Regions from separate parts of the Ruegeria sp. ABV3_008 genome, predicted to be linked through region 2. Evidence: riboswitches for the same ligand, from Rfam matches in the RefSeq annotation. Region 2 holds a riboswitch; the other holds the start of a gene.
The links. Region 2 has a riboswitch for cobalamin ahead of nrdH (glutaredoxin-like protein NrdH). Riboswitches for the same ligand answer to the same signal wherever they lie in the genome.

Region 1 (3,650 bases), on a different contig from region 2:
CAGGTAACGCTTAGTTTATCCAGTCGATCAGGTGCGCGGTGGCGTGAACTCTGATTTGATCGAGTTTGCTTTGGACTGGGTCAAAAAAGCAATGGAAAGAACCGAAATGCCCATTGTAGTTGCTTCATGTTTTCGGTTTCCGACGATGCAAGCCAAAGGAACAAGACGGGAATTCGGCGCGGCTTTGCAACAGCTTATCTGTCCTTGGATACAGAGCGGCAAAAACCCGCGCGCACGCTGTACTTGCCGCTTAGACCCGCTGAATCCGCGTAGTTGTCTTCTCAGCCAGGAATGTCAATCAGGAGTCATCGCCGTCAGGCTGCACGGTCACTTTGGCCTCCACGGGCACACCCTCAACCATCAGAGGGCTGTGGCTGTTGCCATTGAGAGAAACTTTTACTTCAACATCGCCATCGGGGAGCGACGGAAGGTGTAACCAATTGGCATAAAGGCGGCCCAGCTTTTCGCCGTTGATATAAACATGCGCGTGACCTTCGCCTGGAACGTCAGCCGTGGAGGCATTTTCCGGAGCAAAGCGAAAGTTCTGCGGTGTCACACGCAGATTCCAGCCCGCCATAGGATCCTTAATCATCTGGATCGCCACACTGGGGGCGTCGCTGTCGGCAGGCAGATTAGTGGCAGCGGAGTGGTCGTGCGCTGCCATCTCCATGTTGCCGCCGTGTTGGGCCGGGTCAGTATGGTCATGGCTCTCAAAGGTGCTACCGCTGCTGGCGGCAATCACAAAGCCAGCACCGCCGCCAAAGACAAGTCCGATGGCAAAGAGAGCAAGAGAACGGGACATCTTGTCATCCTCAATAAAAAAAACCCGCCGGTGTAACCAGCGGGGTAGCAATGGAGGAGCGCGATCAGACTGCAGCGCCTGCGCGCTTGCCTTCTGTCTGCCAGAAGTGGCCGGTGAAACTGCCTAAGAGTGCCCAGGCGGCCATGCCGATGCCGAAGGCCCGGGCAGCAAAAAGCGCCCCGATCTCGGTCGGAACCGGCCCAGAGAAACTCTCAGGCTCAGGGGCCCCGATAATATGCGGTACCATTAGCAGCACGGCCGCAATCAGGTAGCTTACCAGGTTACCTCCAAAGGCAATCAGCCACATGGCTACGCCGGCTGCGGCAACGGTGACCGTCCACCAGATCTGACGCACTCCCACATCTGCTGCCGCTACGCCGGGAACTTCTGGAGCCAGTGACAAGCCAGGAGCAAAGTGGAAGGCGACAAAGCCCGCAAGACCCCAAAGCAGGCCGGTGCGGCCGTTGATCTCATGCCCCTGACGTTCGGCTACTGACATCAGCGCCGCCAGGACTAGCGCATAGCCGGTGTAGGTAAGCATGGTGAAGATAATGCTGAGACCATCGCGCATCGGCTCGGCGAACATGCCGGGCAGGTCGGGATGCGCAGTTACGGGATCAGCGCCAAAATGCACCAGGTCGCCGCCCTCATAGAGCTCGGCGTGAAGTAGCACTGGCTGCACGAAATACAACTGCAGAAGGGCGGCAATCAGCCCCGCTGCTGCACCAGCGAACAAGCCGCTGGTCAGAATACGACTGAACATTGTTTTAGTGGCAGGGGAAGCCAGTTGCGTGGCGCACATCATGAGCCGCGTCATGCAGGCCAGAAGCCTGAACATGGCCAGTCACGGTAATGATCCCTAGACCCAGAACCACGGCGAATACTGCAGGCAGAAAGGATGCGCCAGCGGCGGATGCCTTGATCGTTTTTGTCGTCATTTTAATCCTCCTCGCCGTCACACCCGACGGCATATGTTGTGTCCATCCTACGGCCGGTCTCCTGACTCGCAGGTCACAGCAGACTTCCCCCTTCCCAGCGCCATTACGCCAGTGGTATTGGAAGGCCGCTCGCCGCTCACAGTCGCGGGGGCGGTCAAGGCTTCAGTGCGGTAGTTTGGTGCACCGTCCTCATTCCCGTTTCAGTCCCAGTGCGTAGGCACCTTTGGACACCGTAGAAGCCTTTATTGTTCCATAGTGCTTTGTTCCGTCAAGTACGAAAGCGACATCATAGTATTCTGCAGCGGTCAATCTTAGGTAATGGCAGGCTTGGTTTAGATTTTAGCCGTTCAGTGCAGAAGGCTAAGTCGAAAAACACAAACTGTAAGCTGAAAACTCGACACCGGAGCTTTGGTCGGCAAGTTGCATGTTGGCTATCTTTTTTGTGCCGGTATACGTGCAATCGCCTTGAAACGTAGCTTACCTAGCTTCCTGGCGTCAGCGAAGTCGCCGTCAGTACTGTCCTCATACATCCGCATGAAGATCATTATGTCCGGAAGATCGACAACCGTAACCTCACCGAAAAGATAGGCGGTCTTGCCGCTTTGTCGCACCGCCAACGTCTGTGGTCGGTGACAACCGGACATGCAATCCACTTGCTGCAACTCGGCTTGCACCCCCGATGCCTCCAGCGTTGCGGCTAATTGATCATAAAGGGTGGAATCCGCGTCGCGGCAGGTTCTGCAAAGCGTGAGGTTAGGTAGGCACATGCGTCAGGCTGATCCTTGATCGAGAACTTCCATCTGAGATTTCATATTTGCTGGTCGGTTGTTAGCTCAGTTTCAATACGTGTTTTGACTCTAAGTCTGGAAAAGAGTCCATACTCAGGCAGGAAGGACACATGAGCCCTAGCCCTCGAAAACTTTGCAAATACACCGAGTGCGAGACGGGGATTTGGCAGGGCGAAGAAGCAACCATCAGACGAAAAAATTTTTAAGTTTCTACGTGAGACTGAGCTGAAGCAGGTGGTAGGCGATGAAGTGGAAACAGCTCACGCGAAACATCTTTGTTCTTCAATAATCTGAAACAGCATTGCCTCCGGGATCGGCTCGCCATGACACGCCTATTTTCAGGTCCGCGCGCACCGCGCCTCCCAAGGCGAATTCCGAGACGCGACAGGTTCTTGTTGCGCGTAACTAGGTTCGTTCTATCGTCAATTACAGTCTAGATCCGGGACATATAGCGGGGTTCGTGCTTGATGGTTACCTTTCGGTTACCACGACCGATCATGGGACTGAATGCGTAGCGACAACCGACGACATTCAAAAGGAAGTACGCTGATGCGAAACGCCTCGGCATTAACAACTTTTCTGTCTGCGTCACTACAACCGAGGATCGCCCATGCCGCCATCGGTTCTCGCCGCAACCCGGTGTGATGGGTGTTGTGATAACGGCATATCTCCGGGTGCAGCCAGTCTTCGAACTCCTCCAATGTCATCGACGCAGTGCCGGAGCCGTCGCATTTCCCCTTATCCTTGGGGGATAATTGCGTTCTTCCCTAAAGTAGATGAACGGCCTCCATGGTCGTCCTAATCAGGCGTTCGATATCTTCGCCGTAACGCGCTCGACCCGGTGGCCTTTACTTGACGGAGATACTCCAATCTGAGCGGGTCAAATGGAAGGTTTCGCTGCGGAAACGCGCCCATTGTCTACGTGTATGGCTTGCGGAATCCCAACAGTAGGCCAATACGACACCTCCGAGATATCTGGCGCGCGGATCGAATTCGTTCACACGCAATGGTGCAAACACAAGCAGATGGACGAGTCGGACTGAGCATCGAAACTCAACTATGCGCCCAGAACAATGCAGGTCGTGACATCAATTGCGAGAGGCAACCAATGTCTACCCAATG
Region 2 (3,650 bases):
GTCTCTTTCTCCCTGAAATCGGTGCCATCTCTGGCTGTGTTCAACAGATTGGGAGGAGTGCGACGGGTTACAACTTTCCTGAAGGAACCTTCATCAAGCGTTCATGCTGTGTTTGATCGTGCAGCCCGCTTTCCGCTCTATACATCCGGCGCCTCACTCGGTAAGGAGTGCCCTTCGACGATCATCCGCGTAATAGACGCTCTGAGGGTGACCGCAGCATCCCAAAGAGCCGAGCCATGAAACAGACACTTCAAGACGCCCTTGATCGCAAAGGGTATGACACGCTGACCCCTGTCCAAACCGCCGTATCCGCGCCCGGCTTGGAAGGCCGAGACATGTTGGTTTCGGCACAGACCGGGTCGGGGAAAACCATTGGCTTCGGCCTTGCCATCGCCCCGACCGTTCTGGGCGACGTGGATGTATTCGATGCGGCTGGCGCGCCTTTGGCGCTGGTTATCGCGCCGACGCGCGAATTGGCGATGCAGGTCAAACGCGAATTGGCATGGCTGTATGCGGATGCAGGCGCGTTCATCGCGTCCTGTGTCGGCGGCATGGATATGCGAGATGAGCGGCGGGCGCTGGCCCGCGGTGCGCATATCGTGGTCGCTACGCCGGGCCGCCTACGCGACCATATCATGCGCGAGTCGATTGACCTGACCGCCGTTCGCGCCGTGGTTCTGGATGAAGCCGACGAAATGCTCGACCTGGGCTTCCGCGAAGATCTTGAGTTCATTCTGGAACAGACCCCGTCTGAGCGTCAGACACTGTTGTTTTCCGCCACGGTTCCCCGCGCCATCGCCTCCCTCGCCGCCCGCTACCAGCGCGATGCCGAGCGGGTCAGCACCGTCAGCGAGCGCACCCAACATGCCGATATCGAATACCGCGCAATGAATGTGGCCCCGCGAGATGGCGAGAATGCAATAATCAACGTGCTGCGCTTCTATGAGGCCCCCAACGCCATCATCTTCTGCAACACCCGCGCCATGGTCAGCCGCCTGACGGCGCGGCTGTCGAATCGTGGATTCTCGGTCGTGGCCCTGTCCGGAGAGCTGACGCAGAGCGAACGTTCGAACGCGTTGCAAGCCATGCGCGACGGACGCGCCCGGGTTTGTGTGGCGACCGATGTAGCCGCGCGCGGGATCGACCTGCCGAACCTTGATCTGGTGATCCATGCAGAACTGCCGAACAGCCATGAAACGCTGTTGCACCGCTCGGGCCGAACCGGGCGCGCCGGACGGAAAGGCGTCAGCGCGCTGATCGTGCCGCCCGCGTCGTTCAAAAAGGCGCAACGCCTGCTGAAATTCGCCAAGCTGACTGCCGATTGGGGGTCTGCGCCCTCGGCCTATGAGGTTCAGGCGCAGGACATGCAGCGGATGTTCAGCTCGGACGACTGGACCCTGGATGTGACCGAGGGCGAAAGTGCTCTGGTCGATGATCTGGTCTCGCGCTTTTCACCGCAGCAACTGGCGGCGGCCTATCTGCGTCAATACGGGCGCAAGCACTCCGCCCCCGAAGAGCTGAGCGAGACGCCGGATGTCGCGCCAAAGCCGAACGTTCCCTTCGGCCCAAGCGTGTGGTTTTCGCTGTCAGAGGGACACAACGAAAACGCCTCGCCCCGCTATCTGCTGCCCATGTTGTGCAAAGCGGGTAAGATCACCAAGGCCGATATCGGCGCGATCCGCGTTGCTGACACCGAAAGCTATATCGAGATTCGCGAAAGCAGTGTCGAAGGTTTCCTGAAGGCCATCGGCCCCGAGATGACGGTCGAAGGCACCAAAACCCTGGTGCAACTGGACGCGCCGCCCGCCCTTTCCAGTGGTGGCCGCAAGGGTCCCAAGCGCGACTTCAAAGACAAGAAGCGCCACGAACGCCCGGCCCGCGCGGCTGAGCCACAGCCCGCAAAACCACGCCGGAAACCGGCCGAGAAACCCAAGCCCGAAACGCGGCCCAAACGGGATGAGACTCCCTCGGGCGATCAGCACAAGAAACCCGCGCGCCGTCCGAAAGGCCCGCCTCCACCCAAAGGCAAGCCAAGCAGCAAGAAAAACCGCGCACGTGCGGCTGCGATGAAGGGTGGCAACGCGATGCCCAAGCGGAAAAAGTAGACCGCCTTAGCGCACGTGGCTGGTTGTGCAAGCGAAGAAATTTGTTTTCTTCGCTACACCATATATTGACAACATGCCACCACCAACCCCAATATGGTGTTGCTTCGGTTCTTTCGATTCCTGTTGAAAGCTAAGAGGGAAACCGGTGAAAAACCGGCGCTGCCCCCGCAACTGTAAGCGGATAGTTCGGCTGAATACGCCACTGAAAGCGAGCTTTTGGGAAGGCCAGTCCGAACATCAATCCGCGAGCCAGGAGACCTGCCGTAAGCAAAGAAAGAAAACCGCGAACGGAGGGTTCGGGGGCGTGTTCAGGGTTCATTTTGCCCGCAGCGTCCTCGGCATTCATTAAAAGGACAGAGGACGACATGAGCATTACCGTATATTCCAAACCCGCATGCGTACAATGCACCGCCACCACCCGCGCGCTGGATGCAAAAGGCATCACCTATGACGTCATCGATCTGACCCAGGACGACAGCGCCATGACCCATGTGACCGAGCTGGGCTATCGTCAGGCCCCTGTCGTTGTGGCGGGCAGTGATCACTGGTCGGGTTTCCGCCCGGACATGATCGCCCAACTGGCCTGATCCATGGCCGCGCCGATCCCGGCGCTGGTCTATTTCTCATCGAAATCCGGAAACACCCACCGCTTTGTCTCGCGGCTGGGCCTGAGTTCTTTCCGCATTCCGAACGGGATGGACCCGCTGCCTGACCCCGGACACCCATACGTGCTGATCAGCCCCACCTATGCCGATGGCGAAGGGCGCGGGGCGGTTCCTAAACAGGTGATCCGGTTTCTGAACGACCCGGACAGACGCACCGGGATCCTTGGAGTGATCGGCACAGGCAACCGCAATTTCGGTGCGACCTACGCTTTGGCCGGTCGCATCATCGCCCAGAAATGCAACGTACCGCTGCTCTACACGTTTGAGCTGGCCGGCACAGAGACCGACATCGCCCGCGTCCGCGCCGGGCTGGAAAAACTAGGGAGAAACCTATGCTCGACAGCAGCGTAAACGAGCAGGACTATCACGCGTTGAACGCGATGCTAAACCTCTACGATGGTGAGGGAAAGATCCGGTTCGATGCCGATCGTATGGCCGCGCGGCAGTATTTCCTGCAGCACGTGAACCAGAATACCGTGTTCTTCCACTCGCTGGACGAAAAGCTTGGGTATCTGGTGTCCGAGGGCTACTACGAAGAGGCCGTTCTGGACCAGTATTCCAAGAACTTCATGCGCAAGATCTGGGACGCGGCCTATGCCAAGAAGTTCCGGTTCCCGACCTTTCTGGGCGCGTTCAAATATTACACCTCTTATACGCTGAAAACCCGTGATGGGCAGCGTTTCCTGGAACGCTATGAGGACCGCGTCGTCATGACCGCGCTAGCGCTGGCGCGCGGCGATGAGGCACTGGCCCTGTCCTTTATGGAGGAAATCCTCGACGGTCGCTTCCAGCCCGCCACCCCCACCTTCCTGAACGCCGGTAAAGCCTCGCGCGGAGAGCTGATCTCGTGCTTCCTGCTGCGGCTTGAGGACAACATGGA

Region 1: another riboswitch for cobalamin. It lies ahead of ACXAH8_RS18595 (CbtB domain-containing protein); the one in region 2 lies ahead of nrdH (glutaredoxin-like protein NrdH).

The regions. Positions count from the first base shown of each region.
Region 1 covers NZ_JBSWYP010000012.1:54,189-57,838, reverse strand. Annotated here, with positions in the region: gene ACXAH8_RS18605 (hypothetical protein) at 299-802, opposite strand; gene ACXAH8_RS18600 (CbtA family protein) at 867-1,565, opposite strand; gene ACXAH8_RS18595 (CbtB domain-containing protein) at 1,570-1,740, opposite strand; cobalamin riboswitch at 1,775-1,990, opposite strand; gene ACXAH8_RS18590 (DUF1636 family protein) at 2,172-2,507, opposite strand.
Region 2 covers NZ_JBSWYP010000002.1:210,043-213,692, reverse strand. Annotated here, with positions in the region: gene ACXAH8_RS05180 (DEAD/DEAH box helicase) at 237-2,105, shown strand; cobalamin riboswitch at 2,194-2,385, shown strand; gene nrdH (glutaredoxin-like protein NrdH) at 2,471-2,692, shown strand; gene nrdI (class Ib ribonucleoside-diphosphate reductase assembly flavoprotein NrdI) at 2,708-3,121, shown strand; gene nrdE (class 1b ribonucleoside-diphosphate reductase subunit alpha) at 3,103-3,650, shown strand, end outside.